DNA from 3 places in the Pseudomonas sp. 22526 genome. Region 3 is predicted to be linked to each of the others. Evidence: predicted binding sites of a transcription regulator. Region 3 holds the regulator's gene; each other region holds the start of a gene.
The links. The regulator sigma-54, encoded in region 3, starts transcription at its own class of promoters, with help from an activator protein. The targets are predictions, from matches to a motif close to ANTGGCATNNANNTTGCTNT.
Positions count from the first base shown of each region.

Region 1: the regulator sigma-54 is predicted to act here: its motif matches at 4,009-4,028, upstream of ACTJKT_RS24990 (pilin).
Region 2: the regulator sigma-54 is predicted to act here: its motif matches at 8,502-8,521, upstream of glnK (P-II family nitrogen regulator).

Region 1 is NZ_JBQENK010000019.1:124,802-135,224, reverse strand. It holds gene ACTJKT_RS25000 (DUF748 domain-containing protein) at 1-2,691, shown strand, start outside; gene ACTJKT_RS24995 (BON domain-containing protein) at 2,894-3,250, opposite strand; gene ACTJKT_RS24990 (pilin) at 3,539-3,955, opposite strand; gene ACTJKT_RS24985 (type II secretion system F family protein) at 4,321-5,538, shown strand; gene ACTJKT_RS24980 (prepilin peptidase) at 5,541-6,413, shown strand; gene coaE (dephospho-CoA kinase) at 6,410-7,033, shown strand; gene yacG (DNA gyrase inhibitor YacG) at 7,030-7,233, shown strand; gene ACTJKT_RS24965 (hypothetical protein) at 7,238-7,453, opposite strand; gene ACTJKT_RS24960 (energy-coupling factor ABC transporter permease) at 7,519-8,208, opposite strand; gene ACTJKT_RS24955 (FAD/FMN-containing dehydrogenase) at 8,205-8,672, opposite strand; gene ACTJKT_RS24950 (undecaprenyl-phosphate glucose phosphotransferase) at 9,128-10,423, shown strand, end outside.
Region 2 is NZ_JBQENK010000009.1:188,830-199,252, forward strand. It holds gene ACTJKT_RS15900 (DUF1289 domain-containing protein) at 1-221, opposite strand, end outside; gene cyaY (iron donor protein CyaY) at 226-558, opposite strand; gene lptM (LPS translocon maturation chaperone LptM) at 798-950, shown strand; gene lysA (diaminopimelate decarboxylase) at 960-2,207, shown strand; gene dapF (diaminopimelate epimerase) at 2,212-3,042, shown strand; gene ACTJKT_RS15925 (DUF484 family protein) at 3,056-3,781, shown strand; gene xerC (tyrosine recombinase XerC) at 3,784-4,680, shown strand; gene ACTJKT_RS15935 (HAD family hydrolase) at 4,680-5,384, shown strand; gene sutA (transcriptional regulator SutA) at 5,522-5,845, opposite strand; gene ACTJKT_RS15945 (secondary thiamine-phosphate synthase enzyme YjbQ) at 5,948-6,373, opposite strand; gene ACTJKT_RS15950 (ammonium transporter) at 6,585-7,922, opposite strand; gene glnK (P-II family nitrogen regulator) at 7,958-8,296, opposite strand; gene ACTJKT_RS15960 (accessory factor UbiK family protein) at 8,714-8,974, shown strand; gene ACTJKT_RS15965 (CDP-glycerol glycerophosphotransferase family protein) at 9,200-10,261, shown strand; gene ACTJKT_RS15970 (adenylyl-sulfate kinase) at 10,266-10,423, shown strand, end outside.
Region 3 is NZ_JBQENK010000002.1:344,039-354,461, reverse strand. It holds gene rapZ (RNase adapter RapZ) at 1-196, opposite strand, end outside; gene ptsN (PTS IIA-like nitrogen regulatory protein PtsN) at 199-663, opposite strand; gene hpf (ribosome hibernation-promoting factor, HPF/YfiA family) at 676-981, opposite strand; gene ACTJKT_RS04015 (RNA polymerase factor sigma-54) at 1,061-2,554, opposite strand; gene lptB (LPS export ABC transporter ATP-binding protein) at 2,737-3,462, opposite strand; gene lptA (lipopolysaccharide transport periplasmic protein LptA) at 3,462-4,007, opposite strand; gene lptC (LPS export ABC transporter periplasmic protein LptC) at 3,994-4,566, opposite strand; gene ACTJKT_RS03995 (KdsC family phosphatase) at 4,575-5,099, opposite strand; gene ACTJKT_RS03990 (KpsF/GutQ family sugar-phosphate isomerase) at 5,099-6,073, opposite strand; gene ACTJKT_RS03985 (ATP-binding cassette domain-containing protein) at 6,349-7,158, shown strand; gene mlaE (lipid asymmetry maintenance ABC transporter permease subunit MlaE) at 7,158-7,955, shown strand; gene mlaD (outer membrane lipid asymmetry maintenance protein MlaD) at 7,955-8,422, shown strand; gene ACTJKT_RS03970 (MlaC/ttg2D family ABC transporter substrate-binding protein) at 8,433-9,086, shown strand; gene ACTJKT_RS03965 (STAS domain-containing protein) at 9,083-9,388, shown strand; gene ACTJKT_RS03960 (BolA family protein) at 9,504-9,755, shown strand; gene murA (UDP-N-acetylglucosamine 1-carboxyvinyltransferase) at 9,778-10,423, shown strand, end outside.

The sequences.
Region 1 (10,423 bases), on a different contig from region 3:
GTGGCCTTCGAGCGTCTCTACGCCAACCTGCAACTGGACAGCCTCTGGACCCGCGCGCTGCACCTGGCCGACGTCGAGCTGGACAAACCCAAGAGCGAGATCCTGTTCGCCAAGGACGGCAAGCTCAACCTGCTGGGCCTGTTCAACCTGCCCGCCAGCGAGCCCACTCCGGACGACCCCGAGGCCAAGCCGTTCCCCCTGCGTATCGAGCGCATCAAACTGGCGGGCGGTTATGTGCACTTCCAGGACACGCGCCCCAGCGAGCCCATCGATTTCCTCTACGACAAACTCGATCTCGAACTGAAGAACCTCAGCACCCTGCCCGACGACAGTGCCGACATGACCCTGGTCGCCGCGGGCCCCGCGGGCGGCCAGATCGATTGGAGCGGCAATTTCAGCCTGACCCCGATCGCCTCCGAAGGCACCCTGAAAATCACCGGTGGCCAGATGAAAGCCTGGTGGCCCTATGTCCGCGATGCCTTGCCGCTGGTTCTCGAAGACGGCGTGCTGAACCTCAACACCCGCTACAAGCTGAACCTGGCCAAGGAAACCGAACTGCTGCTCAGCGATGCCTCGGTAAGCGTCGCCCCTTTCGCCATCAAGGCCCCTGACGGCCGACCACTGGCCCGCCTGGAGCGCCTGGACGTCAGTGAAACCACGGTCGACCTGGCCAAGCAGCAAGTAGTGGTCGGCAAGATCCGCAGCCAGAAACTGGAAACCTGGGCCGCCCTGGAGGCCGATGGTCAACTGGACTGGCAGAAACTGTTCGCCAGCCAGCCGGCCAAACCGGCCGCCAAGCCCGCTCCGGCCGCCACCGATACGCAGCCGGCGACCCCGGCGCCAAGCAAACCCTGGCAGGTGCTGCTCAAGGACGTGCAACTGCGCAATTACCAGGTGCACCTGGCGGACCGTCAGGCCAAGCCGGCGGTGGCGCTGGAAGTCGGGCCGCTGAACCTCGATGTGCAAAACTTCGACAGCCTCAACCAGTCGCCTTTCAACCTCAAGCTAGACACCGGGCTGGGCAAGCAGGGCAAGATCCTCGCCAGCGGCGTGGTCAACCTGCAACCGGTCACCGCCAAGCTGGCAGTGCAAACCAAGGATATCGACCTGCGGGTCGCCCAGTCCTACATCAGCCCGTTCATTCGCCTGGAGCTGCGCAGCGGCATGCTCGGCAGCGACCTGGCAGTGGACCTGAAAAACATCGATCCCCTGACCTTCAGCGTGACCGGCCGCGCCCAGGTCGACCAGCTGCATACCCTGGACACCCTGAAAACCCGCGACTTCGTGAAATGGCAGCAACTGGTGCTCGAAGGCCTGAACTATCAGCACGGCGACAGCCTGACGATCAACAAGGTCAACCTGCTGCAGCCCTATGCGCGCTTCATGATCAACGATGACCGCACCACCAACATCGATGACCTGCTGATCCCGCAACCGGCCGACAGCGCGCCGAAGAGTGCCGCCAAGCCAGCCGCCAAGGAAAAACCCCTGGGCATCCATATCGGCCAGATCGCCATCAACGACGGTTCGGCCAACTTCGCCGACTTCAGCCTGACCCCCAACTTCGCCACGGCCGTCCAGCAGCTCAACGGCCAGATCGGCACCATCGACAGCCGCCAGGCAAAACCGGCCAGCGTCGATATAAAGGGCAAGGTCGATCGTTATGCGCCGGTCACCATCAAGGGCAGCGTGAACCCCTTCGATCCGATGGCCGCGCTGGACATCGCCACCAGTTTCAAACGCGTCGAGCTGACCACCCTGACCCCCTACTCCGGCAAGTTCGCCGGCTACCGTATCCGCAAGGGCCGGCTCAACCTCGACCTGCACTACGTGATCACCAACGGCCAGCTCAAGGCCGAAAACAAAGTGGTGGTCGAACAACTGGAGCTGGGGGAAAAAGTCGACAGCCCGGATGCCGTGAGCCTGCCACTGAAACTGGCGGTCGCCTTGCTCAAGGATGTCGACGGCAAGATATCCATCGAACTGCCGGTGACCGGCGACCTCAACAACCCGCAATTCAGCGTGATGCCGATTGTCTGGCAGACCCTGCGCAACCTGATCGTCAAAGCGGCCGCGGCCCCCTTCAAGCTGATCGGCGGATTGGTCGCGGGCGGCGGCGCGGAAGACCTGGGCAGCGTTTCGTTCGCCCCGGGCTCGAGCGACCTGAACCCGGAAGCGGAAGCGGCGCTGGTCAAGCTGTCCAACGCGCTCAAGGAGCGTCCGGCCCTGCGCCTGGAGATCGAAGGTACCGCCGCGCAGAGCAGCGATGGCCCGCTGATCGCCGAGCAGCGCCTGGAGCGGGAATACCAGTACAACTACTACAAGATGCTCCAGCGTCGCGGCGACAAGGTGCCGGCCCAGGCATCCTTGCTGAAGGTGCCGGAGGGCGAGAAAGGCCCGCTGCTGGAAGGCATCTATCGCACCCGCCTCAAGACCCAGCCACCAGCCGAATGGAAGGATCTGGGCAAGGAAGAGCGCACCGCGAAAATGCGCGAAGGCGTGATCCAGTTCTGGAGCGGCAGCGATGTGCTGTTGCGCCAGCTGGGCCAGGAACGGGCCAGCAGCATCAAGGACTTCCTGGTGGACAAGGGCCAACTGACGGACGACCGGGTGTACTTCATCGACGCCAACCTCGGCCAGGCCGAAAGCGACGGCCGGGTCATTACCCCCATGCACCTGGATGCCGAATAACCACCCTCCCCGCCGCCCCGGAAACGGCTCGGCCCGGCGGTTTTCCCCGCCATGAACAGAACAGGCCCCGACACACTGTGCCGGGGCCTGTTCTGTTTACAAAAGGAGCCACCTCCCTGTGGCCATTCGCATGAACCTTCAAGGAAGCGGTAGATGAACCATCTACCGCCTCTTCTCCCTGTCCAGGAAAGACGCTTGCGGCTTACTCGGTTTTCAGACCGTCAGCCGATACCGCCTTCACGCCTTTGATGTTCTTGGCGATGTTGACGGCGACTTCTTTCTGCGACGCGGTCAGAGCAGTGGTAGAGGACAGGGAAACCACACCCTTGTTGGTTTCGACCTTGATGTCGGTACCAGGAATGCCTTTTTCAGTTACGAGATCCGCTTTGACTTTGGTGGTGATCCAGGTGTCGGAAGTGGCTTCCTTGGCCTTGGTCACTTCACCCGCCGCGAGCACCATTGGCGCCTGAGTAGCTTGAGTGGTCTGGGCAAATGCGACGTTAGCCATGGTCAGGGTCAGAGCGGTAGCAGTTGCAGCAGCGATAGCGAACTTCTTCATACGAGTAACTCCTGTTCTTCTGGAAAACCTGCTCCAGGTCCTGGCAGCAGGGTTACTTAAGTAGATTGCAGGCGTTATGCCAAGTTCATAAAAACAGTAATTACTTAAATATCAACAACTTACAAATAAACCAAAGTATCCGCGATCATGCAAAATGCATGACCGGCGAATAATCTGCATGCAAGTTGCATTTCTCAGTGGCCGAACTAACTTCCTGAATTCTCGATACTTTCCCAAAAGGCGCGGGGGCGCGTGGCGTTTCACGCGCCGAGCATGCGAGAACCGGACTCAGCTGCCGCTGGCGGCGCAGCCTTTGGGGGAGTAATCCGCGGGGACAGTGGTGGTGCAGACCCAGCCATCGGCTGTGCTGCGAGTCAGGGTGAGGCTCTTGTTCAGCACCGGCGCCGGAGCATTGAGGATGGTGCAGCCAATGGTTCCCGCTCCGGTCGAGGCGGAGCCCGCGGCGGTCATGGTGCAGTTCGACGTCGCCGCCTTGCCCCCCACCAGCTCCAGGGTCGGGTCGCTGCCCTGGTTCAGCACGTCCTCGAAGTTGACCTTCAGCGCCGAGGCTTCGGCCAACGCCGCGGTGACCTTGGCCCGCGCCTGGTATTTGGAATACAGCGGCATGGCAAAGGTGGCCAGGATGCCGATGATCGCCACGACGACCAGCAGCTCGATCAAGGTAAAACCTTTCTGATACTTCATCTATCTGCTCCAAGCAGGGGATATCCAAGGGTCTGGGCACTCACCACACAGCCATAGCACAGCCTGTGCCAGCGCCTGCGCCCCCGGGCGAACGGGGTTTCAGCGGCGCGGACCTGCGGCAGTGAGCGCCAGAAGTCGCACTATCTGACACTTTTTGTCAGCCAAGTGCCCTGGGCCGGTCGCCTTGGCGAGCTACGCTGTCACTCGACCATCGATTGCATTCACTACCCGCTCCCGTCCAAGGAACGTATCGGGCCATTCAAACTCTATGAGCCGGACGCCGCGCAGCGCGCAGCGGTCCACTCGCTAACGCACGGGGCATTGCCGGCCCTGAGGACATCCATCACTACCCGGGACTCGACACCATGGCGGTCAAAGCAGCAAAAGTCAGTGTTTACCTGTGGGAAGGCACCGACAGGCAAGGCAGCAAACTGCGCGGCGAATTGAGCGGCCATAACCCCTCGCTGATCAGGGCCCAGTTGCGCAAGCAAGGCATCAACCCGGCCAGGGTCAGGAAGAAATCCCGTTCGCTGTTCCAGCGCACGCCGCCGATCAGGGCCCGCGACATCAGCCTGTTCACCCGGCAGCTGGCGACCCTGATCAAGGCCGGCGTGCCGCTGCTGCAATCGTTCGACATCATTGCCGAGGGCTTCGACAACCCGAACATGCGCAAACTGCTGGCCGAGCTGAAACAGGACATCGCCGCCGGCAGCAGCTTCACCACAGCGTTGCGCAAGAGGCCGCGCTACTTCGACGAGCTGTACTGCAGCCTGGTGGATGCCGGCGAACAGGCCGGGGCCCTGGAAACCCTGCTGGAGCGAGTGGCGACCTACAAGGAAAAAAGCGAAAACCTCAAGACCCGAATCCGCAAGGCCATGACCTATCCCCTGGCGGTAATCTGCGTGGCGCTGGTGGTGACGGGGATCCTGCTGGTCAAGGTGGTGCCGCAATTCCAGTCGATGTTCCAAGGCTTCGGCGCGCAACTGCCGGTGTTCACCCAACTGGTCATCGCCCTCTCGGAATTCGTGCAGCACTGGTGGTGGCTGTTGGCGGGCGGTCTGCTGCTCAGCCTGTTCGGCCTGCGCCATGCCCACCGGCACTCACCGCGCTTTCGCCAGTGGCTGGACGTGGCCCTGCTGAAACTGCCGCTGGTGGCGCCGCTGATGTACAAGTCCGCGGTGGCCCGCTACGCCCGCACCTTGTCCACCACCTTCGCCGCCGGAGTACCGCTGGTGGAGGCCTTGGGCTCGGTGGCCGGGGCCACCGGCAATCAGGTGTTCAAGCATGCGGTGAACCGCATCAGGCAGGACGTGGCGACCGGCATGCAGTTGCATTTTTCCATGCGCGCATCCGGCATCTTTCCCGGCATGGCCATCCAGATGACCGCCATCGGCGAAGAGTCCGGGGCCCTGGACGGCATGCTGGAAAAGGTCGCGATCCACTACGAGGAAGAGGTCGATACCCTGGTCGACACCCTGAGCAGTCTCATGGAGCCCGTGATCATGGTAGTTTTGGGCACCCTCGTCGGCGGCCTGGTGGTCGCCATGTACTTACCCATCTTCCAACTCGGTACAGCGATCTGAACATGTCATTGACTGAGGTCCTGGCCAGCTACCCGCTGGTCTTCGTAGCATCGGCGCTGATCCTCGGCCTGATTGTCGGCAGCTTCCTCAACGTGCTGATCTGGCGGCTGCCAAAGATGCTCGAGCGCGACTGGCAGGCCCAGGCCCGTGACATCCTGGGGCTGCCCAGCGAGCCTGCCGGGACGACCTACAACCTGTTGCTCCCGCACTCCCAGTGCCCTCACTGCGCGCACCCGATCCGCCCCTGGGAAAACATCCCAGTGTTCAGCTACCTGCTGCTGCGCGGACGCTGCTCGGCGTGCAAGGCACCGATCGGCCGGCGCTACCCGCTGGTGGAGCTGACCTGCGGCCTGGCCTCGGCGTTCGTGGCCTGGCATTTCGGCTTTGGCTGGCAGGCCGGCTTGATGCTGTTCCTGAGCTGGGGCCTGTTGGCGATGAGCCTGATCGATGCAGATCATCAACTGTTGCCCGACGTGCTGGTACTGCCCCTGTTGTGGCTGGGCCTGATCGTCAATGGCTTCGAGCTGTTCGTCAGCCTCCACGATGCGCTGTGGGGCGCCGTGGCCGGCTACCTGTGCCTGTGGTCGGTATACTGGCTGTTCAAGCTGCTGACCGGCAAGGAAGGCATGGGGCACGGCGATTTCAAGCTGTTGGCCATGTTCGGCGCCTGGGGCGGCTGGCAGATTCTGCCGATGACCCTGCTGCTGGCCTCCCTGACGGGGGCCCTGGCCGGGGTCGCCATGCTGCGCCGCAACCGCGCGCAAATGTCCACGCCTATCCCCTTCGGTCCCTTTCTGGCCATTGCCGGCTGGATTGCCTTGCTCTGGGGTGGTCAAATAACCGGCTCCTATTTGCAGTTTGTCGGTTTCAGATGACCAAGCCTGTTTTCAAACCCTGGATCCTCGGCCTTACCGGCGGTATCGGCAGTGGCAAAAGTGCCGCGGCCCAGCACTTCATCGACCTGGGCATCCATGTGGTGGATGCCGATCACGCCGCCCGCTGGGTAGTGGAACCCGGCCGCCCGGCCCTGGCCCGCATTGCCGAGCATTTCGGCGACAGCGTGCTGCAGGCCGATGGCCAGTTGGACCGCGCCGCGCTGCGCAAGCTGATCTTCGAGGTGCCGCAGCAACGCCTCTGGCTGGAAGCCTTGCTGCATCCCTTGATTGCCGATGAGATCGCCGCGCACCTGGCCCGCGCCGAGTCGCCCTACGCGATTCTGGTGTCACCGCTGCTGATCGAATCCGGGCAATACGCGATGACCCAGCGGATCCTGGTGATCGACGTGCCGCAGCAACTGCAGATCGAGCGGACCCTGCAACGCGACCGGATCAGCGAACAGCAGGTCCAGGCGATTCTCAAGGCCCAGGCGACCCGCGAAGACCGCCTGAGCCATGCCGACGATGTGCTGGTCAACGACCGCGACCTCGCCTGGCTGCACAGCGAGGTCGAACGCCTGCATCACTTTTACCTTACCTTGCATGGAGGCCAGTCATGAGCCAACCCCTGACCGTGGAATGTCCAACCTGCGGTGCGCCCGTGGAATGGACCGCGAGCAACGTCAACCGTCCGTTCTGCTCGGACCGCTGCAAACTGATCGACCTCGGCGCCTGGGCTGCCGAAGAACACAAGATTCCGGTCAGCCCGGATGCCGAGGACGATCTGTTTTCCGAGGAACTACCGCCTCGCGCCCACTAGAGCCTCAAGGCCGCATGAAACCATAATCCTGCGTATCGTCGAGGTTCTCCGCGAGAAACTGCAACTCGTCGGCCAGATCCTCGGCGCTGCGCACCCGCCGACTCTCCTGCACCACCGCGCTGAGCAGGGCGCGCAGGCTCAAGCCTGGTTCGAAACCCTCTTCCTGTGCAGTATCCAGACTCCTGCGTACTTCCTGCCGTGCCCATTCATACACACTCATGACCCTGCTCCCGAACGGTTTTTGCCGAGCATGGGACCGCGCCTGCCGAACGTGTTTGATATGGATCAAGAACGCGGATCGTCGTCCTTCCACGGCGCCGAGAGGTAACGGGTGCGGTTGAAGGTTTCCAGCCATTCGGGGCAGAACACCACCAGGGCGCTGACCACCATGCCGTTGATAAAGGCCTCGGGAAAGATGATCAGCCACAGGTAGCCGACGAAGTCCTCCAGCCATTCCGGCATGGCAAAACGCCCGTCGAACCACAGCAGCCCCAGGCCCACCAGCAGGCACAACAAGGCCGACAGCGCGGCGGCAAAAAAACCGGAACAGAAGATATACACAAAGGGATTACGCGGCTGCGCCCGTTCCACCAGGATCGCGCAGCATTCGGTGACCAGCACCGGCAGCAGGATCAGCAAGGCGCCGTTGATGCCGACCGCCGCCAGGTCCTGGCGACCCAGCGCGACCAACCCCACCTGGGCAATCAGCCCGCCGACGATCGCCAGCGGCCAGTCCAGCAACAGGGTCACCGCCGTCATGCCGATGAAGTGGTAGGACACCCCGGTATCGAAATCCCGGCGCACCAACCACAGCATGAACAACGCGAACACCGTACCGAACAGCAGATGCTGGCGCCGGCTGTCGCTGAACAGCTCGACCCAGGGCGCGCGCCAGGCGGCCCAGAGCAGCACCGGCACATAGATCAGCCAGCCGGCGCCGAGGGTCAGCGGCGACAGCAGCACCGCACTGATCATGGCTGCGCCTGCTCCAGCGCTGCGCGCAGTTCGGCGGCCGTAGCGTACTCCCGTTGAGCGACCAGCCGGCCATCGTCGAGCTGCAGCCACAGGACTTTATCCACAGCCCCGGCGTAACGCGGCGCCACCCGCCCGTCACGGTCGAGCATGATCCGGTAGTCATAATCACGCATCGCCGGAACCGCGAACATCTTGGCGATCACCGCCGGCATGCGCTGGATGTCCGCGACAAATACCGTGTGCCGGGCTTCCAGATAACCCGCAGGCCGATCCTGCAAGGCGGCGTTGACCAGCTTGGCGCCATCCATGCTACGCGCCACCAGCAGGGTCCGGGTCTGCCCGTCGAGGCTGTAGGCCCGGTCGAATTGATCGAGCAAAGTCCAGGGCGCCAGGCGCTCACCGACTTCCACCGCGTGCGCCAGCAATGGCACGCAACCCAGCAACAGCAATGACCAATATCTCACAGCGTCTTCCCCTTCCTTTGGTTAGTTCGGCAGCGTCCAGTCTACACCGCCAGAGCACCTCGCCGGAGGGCTGCGCCAGCCATCAAGAACCCCGCAATCACGGGCCAAAGGGAATAAATCGCCACCGGTTGGACAAGAGCCCCCCCCTGAACAACACTCCATTCATCCGTCACGCCCTCGCTCACGAATGAGCCAACTTCGTGACACATGCCCAGGCTTTCATTCGTCCTGGATGCGTAAAACCGTCAAAAAACCGATGCATAATGCAAAAAAAAGATTAATCTGCCACAATTAGTCAATTAGTTGACCATAAAAGCGGAAAAATAGTATTGTTTGGCCATCATAGGCCGCCAAAAAACAGACTTTTTTGCAGTAAGCCTTAGTTTTTTCAGCCTGCCTCTGTAGTGGCTTTACCCTTATCAGAGCTGGGTTTTACCTGGCAGCGACGGGATTCGATGCTTACAAAATCGATTGATAGCAGGTTTCTGACCCGAACCGGATTCATGGAACTCTTCATTTCGGGAGTGAAACTGACGCACGCCCTGTCTGCCGCCCTGCCTGGAATCCTGCTGCTCCTGAGTCTTGAATCCGCCAGCGCGGATATCTGGCCAACCGTACTTGGCCTGCTGCTGTTCTTTGCCGTGATCACCGTCATCCTGTTCCAGGCCCAGGGGGTCTACTCCGAAGAGTTCTTCAGCAATCGCCTGCGTCTGCGCACGATGCTGGTGGCCTGGACCTCCGCCTTCTGCATCCTGCTGGTCATGTACCAGGGGCTGCACCTGCTACCGGTCTTCAGCCTGCAGGACCTGGCTGTCTGGTTCATCGCCAGCCTCGTGCTGTTTGGCATCGAGCGCCTGTTTCTGCTGCGCCTGTTCCATTCGTGGATGGCCAGGGGCAAATACCTGCAACGCACGGTGATCCTCGGCTTCAGCGAGAGCGCGCTGTTCCTTGCCGAACACATGCAGCGCCACGGCGATATCCGCTCCGGCCTGATAGGTTTCATCGACGATCGCAGCGACCGCGTGCCCAAGGCCTTCTGCGACCTGCCCTTTCTGGGCAACACCCAGAACCTGGAAGAGCTGATCCGTTCCGAGCAGGTCAACCAGGTACTGATCGCCCTGCCCTGGGCCGCGCACGCGCGCATCGGCGAGCTGGTGCACCGGCTGCGGCAGTTGTCGGTGAATGTCGCCCTGGTGCCCGACATCACCACCCTGCGCTTCGGCCACAACCGCATGACCGATGTCGGCGGCATCCTGATGTTCAACACCTCGGAGCTGCCATTGCGCGGCTGGGCGCCGCTGATCAAGCGCTGCGAGGACATAGTGCTCGCCCTGCTGGGCCTGGTCCTGTTGTCCCCTGTGCTGCTGGCCACCGCCGTGGCGGTGAAACTCGACTCCAAGGGCCCCGTGCTGTTCCGGCAAAAGCGCTACGGCTACAACGACCGGCTGATCCGCGTGTTCAAGTTCCGCTCTATGTATGTCGAGCAGGCGGACCTCAATGCCGAACGACAGACCACCCGGGAAGACCCGCGGATCACCCGGGTCGGACGCTTCATTCGCAAAACCAGCATCGATGAACTGCCCCAGCTGTTCAATGTGCTGATGGGCAACATGTCGATTGTCGGGCCTCGCCCACATGCCACCGCCACCAAGGCGGCGGGAGTGCCGTTCGAACAGGCGGTGCGCGAATACAGCTCGCGCCATCGGGTCAAGCCCGGTATCACCGGCTGGGCGCAGATCAATGGCTACCGG
Region 2 (10,423 bases), on a different contig from region 3:
GGCGCCGCCGCCCGCTTGCGCTCCAGCGCCTGGCGGCAGATGACTCGCCGTCGCTCATCGTCCGCCGAGCGCCATTCGCGAATGTCTTCGACATGCCGGAAACAGCCCTTGCAGACTTTTTCCTCGTCCAGCCGGCACAGGCTGATGCAGGGCGAGGCCACCGCCGGGCTGACATTACTGTACAGCGGCTTGGGCGGACGCGCCGGGGCGGTTGGCGTCACGGTCTCAGAGCCCTTCGAACTCGAGCTTGATGTCGGCCTGCTCGAGAACGATGCGCTCGAGCATTTCGCCCAGCTGCTCTTCGCTCTTGTCGCACATCCAGCGTTCGCTTTCTTCGTCGTAGTCGAAGTGGAAACCGCCGGAGCGCGCGGCCAGCCACAGCTGACGCAGCGGTTCCTGGCGGCTGAAGATCACCTGGCTGCCGTTTTCGAACTTGACGGTGAGCACACCGGCGGAGCTCTCCAGATCGATATCCAGGTCACTCTCATCGAAAATGTCCTCCAGCATCTGCTGGGTGGCATCGACCAGGTCGTGGAAACGGGCTTCAGTCAAACTCATTGCGGGAACCTCGAAAAGTGTCTACTCACGCTCAAGCGCCGCAAGATACGGGCGCATCCGGGCGAATGCAAAGGATACCGATCAAGGGCGCGGGCAGCAGAGAAAATATCCCCGCAGCCGCCGCGCTCGGCTCCTGCGCCCGGGGCAAAGGCCCGCCGGACGGGTATTCCAGCGCATAGGCAAGCCGCTGGGTGGCCGGTATACTCGGGCGCAATTAACGCATTCTCAAGGATTTCGCCATGAAGCGCCTGATCTCTTCCCTTGCTGCGCTCGTCGCGGTTGCCTGCCTTGTCACTGCCTGCGGTCAAAAAGGCCCGCTGTATCTTCCCGATGACAGCAAATCCCCTGAAGACCAAGGTCACTCGCAGTCGCACAAGCACGACACCAACTAAGGGAACCCCATGGACGCTTTTAACTACCGCGACGGGCAGCTGTTCGCGGAAGGTGTAGCGTTGTCCGCCATTGCCGAACGTTTTGGCACGCCGACCTACGTCTATTCCCGAGCGCATATCGAAGCGCAGTACCACGCGTACGCCGATGCCCTCGCCGGCATGCCGCACCTGGTCTGCTTCGCGGTAAAGGCCAACTCCAACCTGGGTGTACTGAATGTCCTGGCGCGTCTGGGCGCCGGTTTCGACATCGTCTCCCGCGGCGAGCTGGAACGCGTCCTGGCCGCTGGCGGCGCGGCCGACAAGATCGTCTTCTCCGGTGTCGGCAAGACCCGTGACGACATGCGTCGCGCCCTGGAAGTCGGCGTGCACTGCTTCAACGTCGAGTCCAGCGACGAGCTGGAGCGCCTGCAACAGGTCGCCGCCGAACTGAATGTTCGCGCGCCGGTCTCGCTGCGGGTCAACCCGGATGTCGACGCGGGCACCCACCCGTACATTTCCACCGGCCTGAAAGAAAACAAGTTCGGTATCGCCATCGCCGATGCCGAAGACGTATACATCCGCGCGGCACAGCTGCCGAACCTGGAAGTGGTCGGCGTCGACTGCCATATCGGCTCGCAACTGACCACCCTGGCCCCCTTCATCGATGCCCTCGACCGCCTGCTGGACCTGGTCCACCGCCTGGGCGAGTGCGGCATCTACCTGCGCCACATCGACCTCGGTGGTGGCCTGGGCGTGCGTTACCGCGATGAAGAGCCGCCGCTGGCCGCCGACTACGTCAAGGCCGTGCGCGAACGCCTCGACGGCCGCGACCTGGAACTGGTCTTCGAACCCGGCCGCTTCATCGTCGCCAACGCCGGGGTACTGCTGACCCAGGTCGAGTACCTCAAGCACACCGAACACAAGGACTTCGCCATCGTCGACGCGGCGATGAACGACCTGATCCGCCCAGCCCTCTACCAGGCCTGGATGGACGTCAGCGCCGTACGTCCGCGCGATGGCCAGGCACGTACCTACGACATCGTCGGCCCGATCTGCGAAACCGGCGACTTCCTGGCCAAGGAACGTCAGCTTGCGCTGGAAGAAGGCGACCTGCTGGCCGTGCATTCGGCCGGTGCCTACGGTTTCGTCATGAGCTCCAACTACAACACCCGCGGTCGCGCTGCTGAAGTGCTGGTCGATGGTGAACAGGCTGTTGAAGTGCGTCGCCGCGAGACGGTAGCCGAGTTGTTTGCTGGCGAAAGCCTGCTGCCGGAGTAGAACCATGCTGCTGCGTTTTACCAAGATGCACGGCCTGGGTAATGACTTCATGGTCCTCGACCTGGTCAGCCAGCACGCGCACATCCTGCCCAAACATGCCAAGCAATGGGGCGATCGCAACACCGGTGTCGGTTTCGACCAGTTGCTGATCGTCGAGGCGCCGAGCAACCCGGACGTGGACTTCCGCTACCGGATCTTCAATGCCGACGGCTCCGAAGTGGAGCAATGCGGTAACGGTGCGCGCTGCTTCGCCCGTTTCGTGCTGGACAAGCGCCTGACCACCAAGCGCCAGATCCGCGTCGAGACCAAAAGCGGCATCATCGAACTGGATGTGCGCAACGACGGTCAGATCAGCGTCGACATGGGCGCGCCGCGCCTGGTGCCCGAGCAGATTCCGTTCGTGGCGCCGGCCCAGGCCTTGAGTTACCAGGTCGAAGTCGCTGGCCAGACCCTCGAGATGGCTGCCGTGTCCATGGGCAACCCCCATGCCGTGCTGCGGGTCAACGACATCAACAACGCGCCGGTGCATGAGCTGGGGCCGAAGATCGAACATCACCCGCGCTTCCCGGCCCGGGTCAATGTCGGCTTCATCCAGGTCATCGACCGTCAGCGCGCGCAGTTGCGGGTCTGGGAACGTGGCGCCGGGGAAACCCAGGCCTGCGGTACCGGCGCCTGCGCCGCCGCAGTGGCCGCGATCAGCCAGGGGTGGATGGATTCGCCGCTATTGATCGACCTGCCGGGCGGGCGCCTGTCCATCGAATGGGCAGGCCCTGGCCAACCGGTGAAGATGACCGGCCCGGCAGTGCGCGTATACGAAGGACAGGTGCGTCTTTGAATGAGCGAAAACCATGACTGATCAGCCTCAGGTACCAGCCGAACAGCCCGACGAATCTCCTTGCGAAAACCTCGAGGCGGCGGCGATCGCCGCGTATCTGGAGGCTCATCCGGACTTCTTCGTCGAGCATGAAGAACTGCTCCCGGCGTTGCGCATTCCCCATCAGCGCGGTGACACCATCTCGCTGGTGGAGCGGCAGATGAAGATCCTGCGCGAGCGCAACATCGAGATGCGCCACCGGCTTTCGCAGTTGATGGACGTGGCCCGCGACAACGACCGGCTCTTCGAGAAGACCCGCCGCCTGATTCTCGCGCTGATGGATGCCAACAGCCTGGAAGACGTGGTGATGAGCGTCGAAGACAGCCTGCGCCAGGACTTCCAGGTGCCGTTCGTGAGCCTGATCCTGTTCAGCGACAGCGCCATGCCGGTAGGCCGCTGGGTCACCGCCGCCGAGGCCCAGACCGCCATCGGCGGCTTGCTGACTGAAGGCAAGAGCGTCAGCGGTAGCCTGCGCGAGCATGAGCTGGACTTCCTGTTCGGCGAAGAACAGCGCCAGCAGATCGGCTCGAGCGCCGTGGTCGCCATCGCCCATCAGGGCATTCACGGCGTGCTGGCCATCGCCAGCCGCGACCCGCAGCACTACAAAAGCTCGGTGGGGACGCTGTTCCTCAGCTACATCGCCGAAGTCATGGGCCGCGTGCTGCCGCGCTTCACTCACTCGCTACGCTCGGTTCGCTGACCATGGAACGACAATTGGACGCCTACTGCGAGCACCTGCGCAGTGAGCGCCAAGTGTCGCCCCATACGCTGCAGGCCTATCGCCGCGACCTGGAAAAAGTGCTGGCTTTCTGCGCCAAGCAGCAGGTTTCCAGCTGGTCCGACCTGGACATCCAGGGCCTGCGCAGCATGATTGCGCGCCTGCACCAGCAGGGCCAATCCTCCCGCAGCCTGGCGCGCCTGCTCTCCGCCGTGCGCGGCCTGTATCACTATCTGAACCGCGAAGGCCTGTGCAATCACGACCCGGCCAACGGCCTGGCGCCGCCCAAGGGCGAGCGCCGCCTGCCCAAGACCCTGGACACCGATCGTGCGCTGCAACTGCTCGATGGCGCGGTGGAGGACGATTTCCTCGCGCACCGCGACCAGGCGATTCTCGAACTGTTCTATTCCTCCGGGCTGCGCCTGTCGGAGCTGACCAGCCTCGACCTCGAACAGCTGGACCTGGCCGATGGCCTGGTGCAAGTCCACGGCAAAGGCAGCAAGACCCGGGTCCTGCCGGTCGGCAAGAAGGCCCGCGAGGCGTTGCAGCTGTGGCTGCCGCTGCGGGCGCTGAGCAATCCGCCGGACGATGCGGTATTCGTCAGCCAGCAGGGCCGGCGCCTGGGCCCACGGGCGATCCAGCTGCGGGTCAAGGCCGCCGGCGAGCGCGAACTGGGGCAGAACCTGCACCCGCACATGCTGCGACACTCCTTCGCCAGCCACATGCTGGAATCCTCCCAGGACCTGCGCGCCGTACAGGAACTGCTGGGGCACTCGGATATCAAGACCACGCAGATCTATACCCACCTGGACTTCCAGCACCTGGCAGCGGTCTACGACAGCGCCCACCCACGGGCCAAACGCAACAAAGGCGGTGAGTAATGACGATCAAGCTGATCACCTTCGACCTCGACGACACGCTGTGGGATACCGCGCCCGTGATCGTCAGCGCCGAAGCCGTGCTGCGCCAGTGGCTGACCGACCACGCCCCGCAACTGGGCGGCGTACCGGTGGAGCATCTCTGGGCCATCCGGGAGCGGGTGCTGAACAACGAACCGGGGCTCAAGTACCGCATCAGCGCCCTGCGCCGCCGGGTCCTGTTTCATGCGCTGGAGGAAGCCGGCTACGACCAGGGCCAGGCCAATGCCCTGGCCGACCAGGGCTTTGAAGTGTTCCTGCATGCCCGGCATCAGCTGGATATCTTTCCCGAAGTGCAGCCGACCCTGGAAGCGCTGGCCAACCACTTCGCGCTGGGCGTGGTCACCAACGGCAACGCCGATGTGCGCCGCCTGGGGCTGGCGGATTACTTCAAGTTCGCCCTGTGCGCCGAAGACATAGGCATCGCCAAGCCCGATTCACGGCTGTTTCACGAGGCCCTGCAACGGGGCGAGGCGACGCCGGATACCGCCGTGCACATCGGCGACCACCCGGGCGACGACATCGCCGGGGCGCAGCAGGCCGGCTTGCGGGCCATCTGGTTCAACCCGGCCGGCAAGGTCTGGGAGGCCGAGCGGCTGCCGGACGCGGAAATCCGCAGCCTGACCGAGCTGCCGAAACTGCTGGCGCGCTGGCACAGCGGCGCCTGAGCGGATGTCGCGGCATGCAGGAGCGAGCTTGCTCGCGATCACCGCAACGCGGTGTCATCCCCTTCCGACCGCCGACAAGCGCCCATGAAAAAGCCCGCAGCGACGGCGGGCTTTTTCAGCAAGCAAGTGGCGGGCGCTTAGATAGGCCGGCTACCGTACTTGTTATCAGGCTTCTTGGGCGGATCGGCAACCACATTGGCCTCGACTTCCTGCACTTTACCGCCACGGGCCAGGAACTCCTCCATGGCGCGCGCCAGTGCATCACGCTCTTTGTTCTTGGCTTCGACACTCGGCAACTCGTCTACCGAGACGGCAGCCTTGGCCTTGCCTTTGGCGGTCGGGGCAGGAACATCACTGCCATCGTCTTCCGCCACATCGTCGGCGGCCGCTTCAAGACCTTCTTCGGTTTCGTCTTCGTCGCCTACTTCGAGGTCGTCGTTTTCCAGATCATCGTCGCTCATGTTCTACCTCATGACTTGCGAAAAGCAGATTAGTTATAGCCCAGCTGAGCCGACTGTCGAAGGCCGCTGGAAAAAAATCAACATCCACTGATAACCAGCGGCTTATGCCTTATCACCGTGCAAGGTGGCAAGGACTTTGCGGGCACCGCCATGATCGCGATGCTCGCCCAGATAAACGCCTTGCCAGCTGCCTAACGCCAAGCGACCCGCCGATACCGGCAAGCTCAATTGACAGCCTAGCAAACTGGCCTTGAAGTGCGCCGGCAGATCATCGGGCCCTTCGTCGTCATGTTCATACCCGGCCATGCCTTGAGGCACCAGGGTGTTGAAAAAACGCTCGAAATCACGACGAACCGCAGGGTCGGCATTCTCGTTGATGGTCAACGAGGCCGAGGTATGCTGCAGCCACAAATGCAACAGACCGACCCGACATGCCTTCAGTTCAGGCAGGCCGGCGAGTAACTCGTCCGTTACCAGATGAAAGCCCCGGGGCCTTGCCCGCAGGGTAATCAGAGTCTGTTGCCACATACAGTTCTCCGCACATTCGGCGCGCATTCTAGCGCGCTCTGGGAAAAAACAAAGTGTCGAATATTCCTCCAATGCTGTAAGTCATTGACCCGAAAAAAAAGCACTCGTCAAACTGGCTGACAAGCTCTGGGAAAAACCTTTCAGCTGTCTCGCAATGACAAAACGCAGGCAAAAAAATGCCCGGCAAGCCGGGCACTTTTTTCTGGCGCGATTACAGGTTGTAACCACGCTCGTTATGTTGCGCCAGGTCGAGGCCGACCGACTCTTCTTCCTCGGTGACACGCAGCCCGATGACCACATCCAGCACCTTGAGGATGATGAAGGTCACGATCGCGGTGTAGATCACCGTGAAGCCCACGCCTTTGCACTGGATCCACACTTGTGCGGCGATGTCGGTCACGGTGCCGAAGCCGCCCAGGGATGGCGCGGCGAATACGCCGGTGAGGATCGCGCCGAGGATACCGCCGATACCGTGCACGCCGAAGGCGTCCAGGGAGTCGTCGTAGCCCAGTTTGCGTTTCAGGGTGGTCGCGCAGAAGAAGCACACCACGCCCGCTGCCAGGCCGATCACCAGGGCGCCCATCGGGCCTACGGTGCCAGCGGCAGGCGTGATCGCCACCAGGCCGGCAACCACACCCGAGGCGATGCCCAGGGCGCTTGGCTTACCGTGGGTCAGCCACTCGGCGAACATCCAGCCCAGCGCCGCGGCGGCGGTGGCGATCTGGGTCACCAGCATCGCCATGCCGGCGGTGCCGTTGGCGGCGGCGGCGGAACCGGCGTTGAAGCCGAACCAGCCGATCCACAGCATGGCCGCGCCCATCAGGGTGTAACCCAGGTTGTGCGGCGCCATCGGGGTGGTCGGGAAGCCTTTACGCTTGCCCAGCACCAGGCAGGCCACGAGACCTGCGATACCGGCGTTGATATGCACCACGGTGCCGCCGGCGAAGTCCAGTACGCCCCAGTCCCACATCAGGCCGCCGTTGCCGGACCAGACCATGTGCGCGATCGGCGCATAGACCAGGGTGAACCAGATGGCCATGAAGATCAGCATGGCGGAGAACTTCATCCGCTCGGCGAAGGCACCGACGATCAGCGCCGGGGTGATGATGGCGAAGGTCATCTGGAAGGTGATGAACACCGCTTCGGGGAACAGCGCCGCCGGGCCGGTCACGCTCGCCGGGGTGACGCCGGCCAGGAAGGCCTTGCCCATGCCGCCGACGAAGGAATTGAAGTTGACGACGCCCTGCTCCATGCCGGTGGTGTCGAACGCGATGCTGTAGCCATAAATGACCCACAGGATGCTGATCAGACCGGTAATGGCGAAGCACTGCATCATCACGGAAAGAATGTTTTTCGAGCGCACCATGCCGCCGTAGAACAGCGCCAGGCCGGGAATGGTCATGAACAGCACCAGGGCCGTCGAGGTCAGCATCCAGGCGGTGTCGCCGGAATTGAGGACTGGGGCTGCCACTTCGTCTGCCGCCATGGCCAGGCCAGGCATTACGAGGGACAAAAGGGCTCCTAGCCCTGCGATTTTACGCAGAGTCATATTGTTTTCTCCTGGGGCGTTGGGTTTGGGGCGGCTTAGATGGCGTCGGTATCGGTTTCGCCGGTACGGATGCGAATAGCCTGTTCCAGATTGACCACGAAGATCTTGCCGTCACCGATCTTGCCGGTGTTGGCGGCCTTGGTTATCGCCTCGATGACCCGGTCAAGATCCTTGTCGTCGATGGCGACGTCGATCTTCACCTTGGGCAGGAAGTCGACTACGTACTCCGCGCCGCGATACAGCTCGGTGTGCCCCTTCTGCCGGCCGAAGCCTTTGACCTCAGTAACGGTAATGCCCTGCACGCCGATCTCGGACAGCGACTCGCGCACGTCGTCCAACTTGAACGGCTTGATGATGGCAGTGACTAGCTTCATGAAACTTTCTCCCGAATTGGTGGACTTGCCCCAGGAAAACAAACCCGACTCAAGTCTAAGCGCAGTGCCTGGCTTTGTAACGCATCGTCGGCCTTCCTCGACCAGACCGACGCCAGCTAACCGCTGCTGACGAAACACTTCCCCGCTCCGCCTGCCGCACTGCATTCGTCACAGCGACTGCATCAGTGCATGGGTCATCAGCGACTAAGCAGAAACCTTGCCATCTCGTGAAAACCCACTGATTTCAGTCCCTTGGCCGCCGCCACGGAAACCACTTCGCCATCATCGCCACGGATACGCACAACAACGGTGCGCCACTGCCCGGCGCGATGCGCGAAAAGCGTGCATCCCCGCCTGCCCGATTGACTATAGACAGTGCGTGATACACTGCCCGCCATTGTTTTCAGGACACTCCCCATGCTCGCGCCCAAAGACCTCCTCGATGCCCTGAGCGGCCATGCCGCCCGTCTGTTCAGCGGCGACACCCCACTGCCCCGCGCCGAAATCGAAAGCCAGTTCAAGGCCCTGCTGCAAAGCGGCTTCAGCAAGCTGGACCTGGTCAGCCGGGAAGAATTCGACAGCCAGATGGTCGTCCTGGCCCGCACCCGCGCCCGCCTGGAAAGCCTGGAGGCGAAGGTGGCCGAGCTGGAAGCCAAGCTCAATCCGAGGGAGCAGTAACCGCCTCGACCGCGCTCCTGCGCACAGGCTCGACCGGGCAACGCCTGCCATCGGTCGAGCCGAGCCCTGCCAGCAAAGATTTTCCGCCCCGCCCGTTCATTTCCCCCCTGCTCCGCCGATAACATGTCCAGCGTTTGCGATCCTGGCCCCCCTGGGCGAGCCATGCCCCGCAACACCGCCAAGCAACGCGAACGCTTGCCTCGACTTATTGCACCAGGTAGCCCTATGACCGCGCCAAAACCCTTCAGCCGCTTGGCCTTCTTCGTCCATACCGCCGAGATGTTCAATCACTATCAGGCGGTCTGGAGCCTGCTCGGGGCCGACGCTTTCGATGTGGTCCTGCATGGCACCCATGAAGAGCGCGCGCAAAGCCGCGAACTGATCGGTGGCCTGGGTTACAGCTGCCACGGCAGCCTGGATGTGATCAAGGCCAACCACCGCTATGACGTGGTGGTCTCCAACCACAGCATGTACGACCACGGCTCCCAGCCGATGATCAAGGCGCTGGGCCATCGGCAGGTGCGCTTCATGTACGCCCTGGGCAAGTACAAACACAACTTTTCCAGCTGGAACCGGCACTACGACCTGATTCTGTGCTTCGGCCCCTGGCAGGCCGAGCGCTTGCGCGAGTGCTGCGATGCCGTGACTTTCCAGATGGGTTACCCGCGCTACGACGCCTACTTCCGCGAAACCTCGCTGCAAGGCCAGCATCCGGCGGACCTGGGCCTGGATCCGACGAAAAAGACCGTGCTGTGGCTGCCGACCTGGCTGGAACTGTCGTCGATCAGCCGCTTCGCCGACGCCATGGCCGGGTTGTGCGATCGCTACAACGTCATCGTCAAGACCCACCCGCTGTCGGCCAATGCCGATCCCGAGGCGCTGAAACTGCTCGAGCAATACCCGTTCACCGCGGTGATTACCCGCGTCTACGACAACCTCACCCTGTTCCGTTGCGCCGACTATGTGGTTTCGGACTACGGCGGAACCGCATTCGGCGCCCTGTACCTGGACAAGAATCTGCTGCTGTTGAACGTGCCGGACGCCGAGCAGGATGCGCTGACCGGCGAGGAATCGCCCGATGTGCTGCTGCGCAACGACATCGTCAACCTCGACCCCGAGGCGCGCTGGCAACTGGCCGACCTGCTGGGGGACGAGAGCCTCTGGCAGCAGCAGGCCGCAGTCCGTCAGCGCCTGCGTCGCCATTACTTCGCCCCCAGCTATGGTTTCTCGGCGGAGCTGGCGGTACTGGCGCTGGGCAACATCGAAAACATACTCAAGCAGGGGTGAAGCCATGGTGATCTGGCTGGTCGGCATGTCAGGAGCGGGCAAAACCACGATTGGCCGGGCCCTGTATGCCAGCCTGAAAGCGCAGCGGCCGCAGACTGTGTTCGTCGACGGCGACGAGATTCGCGCGCTGTTTCGCCATGACCAGCGGGCGGACGCCTACAG
Region 3 (10,423 bases):
TGGGCAGGTTGCGGGCGTCGATCGACACGGCGACCAGTGGCTGCGTCAGTTCGGTATGGATCAGCGCCCGCTCGGCCAGTTCGGGCAACAGCCCGGCCGGCAGGTTGTCGATGCAGTAGTAGCCATTGTCCTCGAGTACATCGAGGGCGGTGCTTTTACCTGAGCCGGAGCGGCCGCTGACGATGATCAAGCGCATGATTACTGACCGTTCTGTTCGTCCAGGACAACCTTGTACAAGGCTTCGTTGCTGCTGGCGCTGCGCAGCTTGTCGCGTACTTCTTTGCGGTCCAGCATGCTGGCAATCTGCCGGAGCAGTTCCAGGTGCGCATCGGTGGCGGCTTCCGGGACCAGCAGTACGAACAGCAGGTCGACCGGGGCGCCGTCGATGGCGTCGAAATCGATGGGAGCGTCCAGGTGCATCAGGGCACTGATGGGCGCCTCACAGCCTTTGAGGCGGCAGTGTGGAATGGCGATGCCGTTGCCAAAACCGGTGGAACCCAGTTTTTCACGGGCAATCAGGCTTTCGAAGACATCTTGCATCTCCAGATCAGGCACTTCGCGGCTGATCAGGTTGGCAATTTGTTCGAGGGCGCGTTTTTTACTGCCGCCCGGCACGTTCACCAGGGAACGGCCGGGGGTCAGGATGCTTTCAAGTCGGATCATGGGAGGGGAGTGTTAGCGACCCGTGCCTTGGAGAAGGTGGAGTTGCTTTTCCTTATGCTTTTTCAGTTGGCGGTCAAGCTTGTCCGTGAGCAAGTCGATTGCGGCATACATGTCGTCATGTTCTGCATTGGCGACGACTTCCCCACCATGGATGTGCAGCGTGGCCTCGATTTTCTGCTTCAGTTTTTCGACGGCCAGCGTTACCTGCACATTGGTAATCTTGTCAAAGTGCCGCTCCAGTCGGTCGAGTTTTTCGCCGATGTAAGCGCGCAGGGGTTCGGTCACTTCCAGTTGGTGTCCACTGATGTTGACTTGCATACAGCTTCTCCTTCGTTGCCAGTGCATAAAGCGGCAGGTCGATTGACCTGCCACTGAAACGCTGTGGCGAGCCCGGCGGCTACATCAACCGCTTCCGTTCGCTGGAAGGCGCGATCCCCAGGGATTCGCGGTACTTGGCGACGGTACGACGGGCTACCTGAATGCCTTGTGCCTCCAGTAAACCAGCGATCTTGCTGTCACTCAACGGCTTTTTCTGATTTTCCGCGGCGACCAGTTTCTTGATGATCGCGCGGATCGCCGTGGACGAGCATTCACCGCCTTCGGAGGTACTTACGTGGCTGGAGAAAAAGTATTTCAGTTCATAAATGCCCCGAGGGGTATGCATGAATTTTTGCGTGGTCACCCGTGAAATCGTCGATTCGTGCATGCCCACCGCTTCGGCGATGTCATGCAGGACCAGCGGTTTCATCGCCTCATCGCCGTACTCGAGGAAGCCGCGCTGATGCTCGACGATCTGGGTGGCGACTTTCATCAGGGTTTCGTTGCGGCTCTGCAGGCTCTTGATGAACCAGCGGGCCTCCTGCAGCTGATTGCGCATGAAGGTGTTGTCGGCGCTGGTGTCGGCGCGCCGCACGAAGCCGGCGTACTGCGGGTTGACGCGCAGGCGCGGCACGGACTCCTGGTTCAGCTCCACCAGCCAGCGTTCGTTGTCCTTGCGCACTATGACGTCGGGGACCACGTATTCGGCTTCGGTGGATTCGATTTGCGAACCAGGCCGTGGGTTGAGGCTCTGTACCAGCTCGATGACCTGGCGCAGTTCGTCTTCCTTGAGCTTCATGCGCCGCATCAGCTGGCTGTAGTCGCGGCTGCCGAGCAGGTCGATGAAGTCGGTGACCAGGCGCTTGGCTTCAGTCAGCCAAGGGGTCTTGGCGGGCAGCTGGCGCAGTTGCAGCAGCAGGCATTCGCCCAGGTTGCGGGCGCCGATGCCGGCGGGTTCGAACTGCTGGATGCGGTGCAGGACGGCCTCGATTTCGTCGAGTTCGATGTCCAGCTCCGGATCGAAGGCTTCGAGGATTTCCTCGAGGGTTTCATCCAGATAGCCCTGATTGTTGATGCAGTCGATCAGGGTCACGGCGATCAGGCGATCGGTGTCGGACATGGGCGCCAGGTTCAACTGCCAGAGCAGATGGCTCTGCAGGCTTTCGCCGGCCGAGGTGCGGGTGGTGAAGTCCCACTCGTCGTCATCGTTGCTGGGCAGGCTGCTGGCGCTGGTCTGGTAGACGTCTTCCCAGGCGGTGTCGACCGGCAGGTCGTTGGGAATGCGCTCGTTCCATTCGCCGTCCTCGAGGTTGTCCACCGTCGGGGCGGTTTCCTGGTAGGAGGGTTCCTGGATATCGGTATTGGGTTTCTGCTCGGCGTTGTCGGCCAGCGGATCGGTGTTATCGAAGTCGTCGCCTTCTTCCTGGCGCTCGAGCATCGGGTTGGACTCCAGGGCCTCCTGGATTTCCTGTTGCAGGTCCAGGGTCGACAATTGGAGCAGGCGGATGGCCTGTTGCAGCTGCGGTGTCATCGTCAGCTGCTGGCCCATTCTGAGGACTAGCGATGGTTTCATGGCAGGGGCTTAACACCTTATTCGCCGGCGCACATGCGCCATCCACTACAGGGCGCGTGAGCGCCAAACATAAGCAAATTATATGCCTGAAACTGAAGTGTTTGCCTAGAGCGCTGTAACAATAAAAACAGCAGGGTTTTATTGGGGCGGGCGCTCTGGCGACCAGCCAAACACCTCAGGGCTTACAGGCGGAACTCATGGCCCAGGTAAACTTCCTTGACCAGCTCGTTGGCGAGGATGGTTTCGGCGTCGCCTTCGGCGATCAGCTGGCCGTCGTTGACGATGTAGGCGGTTTCGCAGATATCCAGGGTTTCACGGACGTTGTGGTCGGTGATGAGCACGCCGATGCCCTTGGCCTTCAGGTGGTGAATGATCTGCTTGATGTCGCCTACCGAGATCGGGTCCACGCCGGCGAAGGGTTCGTCGAGCAGGATGAACTTGGGTGCGGTGGCCAGGGCGCGAGCGATTTCCACGCGGCGACGTTCACCACCGGAGAGGCTCATGCCGAGGTTGTCGCGAATGTGGTTGATGTGGAATTCCTGCAGCAGGCTTTCCAGTTCCTGGCGACGGCCGGCCTTGTCGAGCTCCTTGCGGGTCTCGAGGATGGCCATGATGTTGTCGGCCACCGAGAGCTTGCGGAAGATCGAGGCTTCCTGCGGCAGGTAACCGATCCCGGCGCGGGCGCGGCCGTGCATCGGCTGGTGGCTGACATCCAGGTCGTCGATCAGGATACGTCCCTGATCGGCCTGGACCAGGCCGACGATCATGTAGAAGCAGGTGGTCTTGCCGGCGCCGTTGGGGCCGAGCAGGCCGACGATCTGGCCGCTGTCGATGGACAGGCTGACGTCACGCACGACCTGGCGGCTCTTGTAGCTCTTGGCCAGGTGCTGAGCTTTCAGAGTTGCCATTACTGGGCCTTTTCGTCAGTTTTCTTTTTCGGCTGGATGACCATGTCGATCCGTGGGCGCGACTCGGTGACCTTGCTGCCGGTGGCGCGGCCGGCGCTGGCCAGCTTCTTGTTGGTGTCGTAGACGATTTTCTCGCCCTGGGTGATGTTGCCATCCTTGTCGACGACTTTGGCGCGGTCGATCAGCACGACGCGGTTCTGCGCGGCGTGGTACTGGATGGTCACGCCGTAGCCCTGGACCGGCTTGGTGTCGCCCTGGGTTTGAATCTGTTCGAAGTAGGCCAGGTTGCCCACCGAGGTCACCACGTCAATGTCACCGGTCTGGGTGCGGGTGATGGTCACGGTATTGCCGGTGACCTTCATCGAGCCCTGGGTGATGATCACGTCGCCTCTGTAGGTGGCTACGCCATTCTTGTCGTCCAGTTGAGCGTCGTCGGCCTGGATGCGGATGGGTTGCTGGCTATCGTTCGGCAGAGCCCAGGCGCTCACGCTTCCCAGTGCTGCGCCCAGACCGAGCAAAATAGGGAGGGTTTTAACGAGCCTCATACTGTCCTCTTACGTTCGATAGCAGGTTCATCCTGCCGTCTTTCAAATACGCTTTCATTCCCTTGCCAGTCGTCACGCCGCCGGCGCCGTCGATTCTAACGTCTTGATCGGTCTGCGCATATTGCTTCTGCGGGAATACTGTCATGCGGGTCGTGGTGATCAGCAGGTTGCGATTTTTCTCGTCGGTGCGGGAAACCCGTACCGAATCGATCAACTCGACCTGGGTGCCATCCGGGTTGACTTCGCCGTGCTCGCTCTGGACGTGCCAGGGGAAGGCGGTGCCGCGATACATCTGCAGGTCCGGCTTGGTCAGCAGCGTCACCTCGCTGGCCTTGAGGTGTTCGACCTTGTCGGACGTCATTTCGTACTGCAGCTTGCCGTCGGGCAGGTACTGCACGCTACGGGCGTTGATGGCGTAGTAGTCGATGGCGCTTTCGTCGACCTGCGCGACCGGCTTGTCGAGGAAGCGTTCCGGGCTGATGTTCCAGTATCCCACCGCCAGGAACAGCACGGTGATGATGCCGAAGATCAGGATGTTGCGAATCTTTTTGCTCAGCATGGGAGGCTCTATAAGTAGGCGGCGTGGGCCGCTTCAAGGCTGCCTTGGGCGCGCAGGATCAGCTCGCAGAACTCGCGGGCGGCACCTTCGCCGCCACGGGCCTGGGTGACGCCATGGGCGTGTTCGCGGACAAAACTGGCGGCATTGGCGACGGCCATGCCCAGGCCGACCCGGCGGATCACCGGCAGGTCCGGCAGGTCGTCGCCCAGGTAGGCGACCTGTTCATAGCTTAGGCCCAGTTGGGCAAGAAGCCCGTCCAGCACCACCAGTTTGTCCTCGCGGCCCTGAAACAGATGGGGTATCCCCAGGTTCTTCGCCCGGCGCTCGACCACCGGCGTCTTGCGTCCGCTGATGATTGCCGTCTGTACGCCCGCGGCCATCAGCATCTTGATGCCCTGGCCATCGAGGGTGTTGAAGGTCTTGAACTCGCTGCCGTCTTCGAGGAAGTACAGGCGACCGTCGGTCAGTACGCCGTCGACGTCGAATACCGCCAGCTTGATGTTCTTGCCGCGTTGCAGCAGATCCGTGCTCATTACATGACTCCCGCGCGCAGCAGGTCGGACAGGTTGAAGGCGCCGATCGGGCGATCGTCCTTGTCCACCACGACCAGTGCGTTGATTCGATTGTCTTCCATGATTTTCAGGGCTTCGGCCGCCAGCATTTCGGCGCGGGCGGTCTTGCCGTGAAGGGTCATGACTTCATCGATGGTGGTGTGGTGAATATCGATGGTGCGGTCCAGGGTGCGGCGCAGGTCGCCGTCGGTGAAGACCCCGGCCAGGCGCCCGTCGGCCTCGACAATGACGGTCATGCCCAGGCCCTTGCGGGTCATTTCCATCAAGGCATCCTTGAGCAGGGTGCCACGCTGGACCTGTGGCAGCTGTTCGCCGGCATGCATGACGTTCTCGACCTTCAGCAGCAGGCGCCGGCCCAGCGCGCCGCCCGGATGGGAGAAGGCGAAGTCTTCGGCGGTGAAACCGCGGGCTTCCAGCAGCGCCACGGCCAGGGCGTCGCCCATGACCAGGGCGGCGGTAGTCGAGGAGGTCGGGGCCAGGTTCAGCGGGCAGGCCTCTTGCTCGACCTGGACGTTGAGGTTGACCTCGGCGGCCTTGGCCAGCGGTGAATCAGGGTTGCCGGTGATGCTGATCAACTGGATGCCCAGGCGCTTGATCAGCGGCAACAGGGTCACGATTTCATTGGTCGAGCCGGAGTTGGACAGGGCCAGGATCACGTCGTCCCGGGTAATCATGCCCATGTCGCCATGGCTGGCTTCGGCCGGATGGACAAAAAACGCGGTGGTGCCGGTGCTGGCCAGGGTGGCGGCGATCTTGTTGCCGATATGCCCGGACTTGCCCATGCCGACCACGACTACGCGGCCTTTGCTGGCCAGAATCATCTCGCAAGCGCGTACGAAATCTGCGTCGATATGTGGCAGCAAGCCTTGTACGGCTTCTATCTCGAGGCGGATGGTGCGTTGTGCCGATTGAATCAGGTCGCTGGATTGGCTCATGTCAGAAATCGTATAGCCTGATGAAAAGGCGGCGATTATAGCGGTAATGATCGATTCCCTCACGCAAGTTCGTCAGCCTTTGTCCTTCCATAGGCTGGAATTGCCCTGTAAAGCCCGTTTTAGCCTGTCGTGAACCTGAACACGGATGGCTTCGGCCTTGGGGGCTCCGTATCAGCAGTGATATAGTTCGCCGCCAGTTCGGCCTGCCCTGGGTGCATGTACTCCCGGCAGGGAGCCAAGCGTCCGAGTGAGAGGCTGCATCGCAAGGAGTTTAGATGAGTGCCGATAACGCCTACGCGGTCGAGCTGAAGGGACTGTCCTTCAAGCGCGGTGCGCGCAGCATCTTCAATAATGTCGATATCCGTATTCCACGGGGCAAGGTCACCGGCATCATGGGGCCTTCCGGTTGCGGCAAGACCACGCTCCTGCGGTTGATGGGCGCGCAGTTGCGCCCCAGCAGCGGTGAAGTCTGGGTCAACGGCCAGAACCTGCCCAAGTTGTCGCGCGGCGATCTGTTCGACGCCCGCAAGCAGATGGGCGTGCTGTTTCAGAGCGGCGCGCTGTTCACCGATCTCGATGTGTTCGAGAACGTCGCCTTTCCGCTGCGCGTTCATACCCAGCTGCCGGATGAAATGATCCGCGATATCGTCCTGCTCAAGTTGCAGGCGGTCGGGTTGCGCGGTGCCATCGACCTGATGCCCGACGAGCTGTCCGGCGGCATGAAGCGTCGTGTGGCCCTGGCCCGGGCCATCGCCCTGGACCCGCAGATCCTCATGTACGACGAGCCGTTCGTAGGCCAGGACCCGATCGCCATGGGCGTGCTGGTGCGCCTGATCCGCCTGCTCAACGACGCGTTGGGTATCACCAGCATCGTGGTTTCCCATGATCTGGCGGAAACCGCGAGCATCGCCGACTACATCTATGTGGTGGGCGATGGCCAGGTGCTGGGGCAGGGCACGCCCGACGAATTGATGGATTCCGATAACCCGCGGATCCGCCAGTTCATGAAAGGCGACCCCGACGGTCCGGTACCCTTTCACTTTCCAGCGCCTGATTACCGCGCAGATCTTCTGGGGAAGCGCTGATGCGCAAAGTATCTTTATTGGAGCGAATTCGTCTGTTCGGTCGCTCGGGCATCGACGTTCTCGCGGTGCTCGGGCGTTCGAGCCTGATGTTGTTTCACGTGTTGTTCGGCCGCGGCAGCATCGGCGGCGGCTTTGGCCTCTTGGTCAAGCAGCTGCATTCGGTGGGCGTGATGTCCCTGGTGATCATCGTGGTCTCCGGGATATTCATCGGCATGGTACTGGCGCTGCAGGGCTTCAATATCCTGTCCAGCTACGGTTCGGAGCAGGCGGTGGGGCAGATGGTCGCCCTGACCCTGCTGCGTGAACTGGGGCCGGTGGTCACTGCATTGCTCTTCGCCGGCCGGGCCGGTTCGGCGCTGACCGCGGAAATCGGCAACATGAAAGCCACCGAACAGCTCTCCAGCCTGGAGATGATCGGTGTCGACCCGCTCAAATACATTGTCGCGCCACGTCTGTGGGCCGGTTTCATTTCCCTGCCGTTGCTGGCGATCATCTTCAGCGTGGTGGGCATCTGGGGCGGTTCGTGGGTGGCCGTCGACTGGCTGGGAGTCTATGAAGGTTCCTACTGGTCGAACATGCAAAACAGCGTGACGTTCAATGAGGACGTGCTCAATGGCATCGTCAAGAGCATCGTTTTCGCCTTTGTCGTGACCTGGATCGCCGTATTCCAAGGCTATGACTGCGAGCCCACTTCAGAGGGGATCAGTCGTGCCACTACCAAGACCGTTGTGTACGCCTCGTTGGCCGTACTCGGCCTGGACTTTATTCTGACCGCCTTGATGTTTGGAGATTTCTGATGCAAAACCGCACCCTGGAAATCGGTGTCGGCCTTTTCCTGCTGGCTGGCATCCTGGCTTTGCTGTTGCTTGCCTTGCGGGTCAGTGGCTTGTCCCCGACCTCGAGCACCGATACTTATAAACTTTACGCCTATTTCGACAATATCGCCGGTTTGACGGTCAGAGCTAAAGTGACCATGGCCGGTGTGACCATCGGCAAGGTCACGGCTATCGATCTGGACCGTGACAGTTTCACTGGTCGGGTCACGCTGCAGTTGGAAAAGCGCGTAGATAACCTGCCGACCGACTCGACTGCATCTATCCTGACCGCTGGGCTGCTTGGCGAGAAATACATTGGTATCAGCGTCGGCGGCGAAGACTCGTTGCTCAAGGATGGCGGGACCATCCACGACACCCAGTCTTCACTGGTACTTGAGGACCTGATCGGTAAATTCCTGCTCAATACCGTTAGCAAAGACGCCAAATGAGGATTTTTTCATGATCTCTACCTTGCGACGTAGCCTGTTGGTATTACTGGCGGCCTTGCCGTTGATGGCTCACGCCGTGGCGGCGCCTTCCGCGCATGATCTGGTACAGGACACCACCAACCGTCTGCTGGCCGACCTGGCCGCCAACAAAGAAAAGTACAAGCAGGACCCGCAAGACTTTTATGCGGCGCTGAACAGCATCGTGGGTCCGGTCGTGGATGCCGAAGGCATTTCCAAGAGCATCATGACGGTCAAGTACTCGCGTAAGGCCACGCCGGAGCAAATGCGCACCTTTGAGGAGAACTTCAAGAAGGGCCTGTTCCAGTTCTATGGCAACGCCTTGCTGGAGTACAACAACCAGGGCATCGTCGTTGACCCTGCCAGGGACGAGTCGGGAGACCGTACCAGCGTCGGCATGACGGTCAAGGGCAGCAACGGCGCGGTCTATCCTGTGTCCTACACGCTGGAGAAGATCAACGGCGAGTGGAAGCTGCGCAACGTGATCATCAACGGCATCAATATCGGCAAGCTGTTCCGCGATCAGTTCGCCGATGCCATGCAGCGCAACGGCAACGACCTGGACAAGACCATCAACAATTGGGCTGGCGAAGTGGCCAAGGCCAAGGAAGCGACCGAAAACTCGCCAGAGAAGGTCACGCAATGAGTGAGTCGGCCGTCCGTCTGGGTGAAGCCGGCGAACTGCTGATCAGCGGTGTGCTGGACTATCGTTCCGGCCCGGGCCTGCGCAAGCAGGGGCAGGCCCTGATCGGCTCCAGCACTGCAGCGGAACTGGTGCTCGACTGTTCTGCGGTAGAGAAGTCCAGTAGCGTCGGCTTGTCGTTGCTGCTGGCCTTCATGCGCGATGCCGCGGCAGCTGGCAAGGCCGTCAGCATCCGCGCGTTACCTGAAGACATGCGCGAAATCGCCGAGGTTTCCGGTTTGACCGAGCTGCTGGCACAGCCTTAGCAACCCATCGACAAGCAAGCCCCCCGTCAGAGTCCTGCTATGCGGGGTTCGCAGGCGCGGGGCTTTTTTGTATGATGTCCGACCCGCGCGCACAGGGCGCCGATTGAGGTTGAGCATGCAGGCCAACGAAGTGAAGAGCTTCCTTGAAGGAAAGCTGTCCGAGACTCTTTCATCCGTTCAGGTAGAAGTTGAGGGCGAAGGCTGCAACTTTCAGCTGAACGTGATCAGTGACGAACTGGTGGCCTTGAGTCCGGTCAAGCGTCAGCAGAGCATCTATGCCCATTTGAACCCGTGGATCGCCGATGGCAGCATCCATGCGGTCACTATGAAATTTTTCAGCAGCGCGGCCTGGGCCGAGCGCACCTGAGCCCAAGGGCGTCGAGATTCTTATGGATAAATTGATTATTACCGGCGGCGTTCGTCTTGATGGCGAGATCCGCATTTCCGGGGCAAAGAACTCTGCCCTGCCGATTCTGGCTGCAACCCTGCTGTGCGATGGCCCGGTCACGGTCGCCAACCTGCCGCACCTGCACGATATCACCACCATGATCGAGCTGTTCGGTCGCATGGGCATCGAGCCTGTGATCGACGAGAAGCTCAGCGTCGAAATCGACCCACGCACCATCAAGACCCTGGTTGCTCCTTATGAGCTGGTCAAGACCATGCGTGCCTCGATCCTGGTGCTGGGCCCTATGGTTGCCCGTTTCGGCGAAGCCGAAGTCGCGTTGCCTGGCGGTTGCGCCATCGGTTCGCGTCCGGTCGACCTGCACATCCGTGGCCTGGAAGCCATGGGCGCGGTGATCGACGTCGAAGGCGGCTACATCAAGGCCAAGGCGCCTGAAGGCGGCCTGCGCGGCGCGCACTTCTTCTTCGATACCGTGAGTGTGACCGGTACCGAGAACATCATGATGGCCGCCGCCCTGGCCAAAGGCCGCAGCGTGCTGCAGAACGCCGCCCGCGAACCTGAAGTGGTCGACCTGGCGAACTTCCTCAACGCCATGGGCGCCAAGGTTTCCGGCGCCGGTACCGACACCA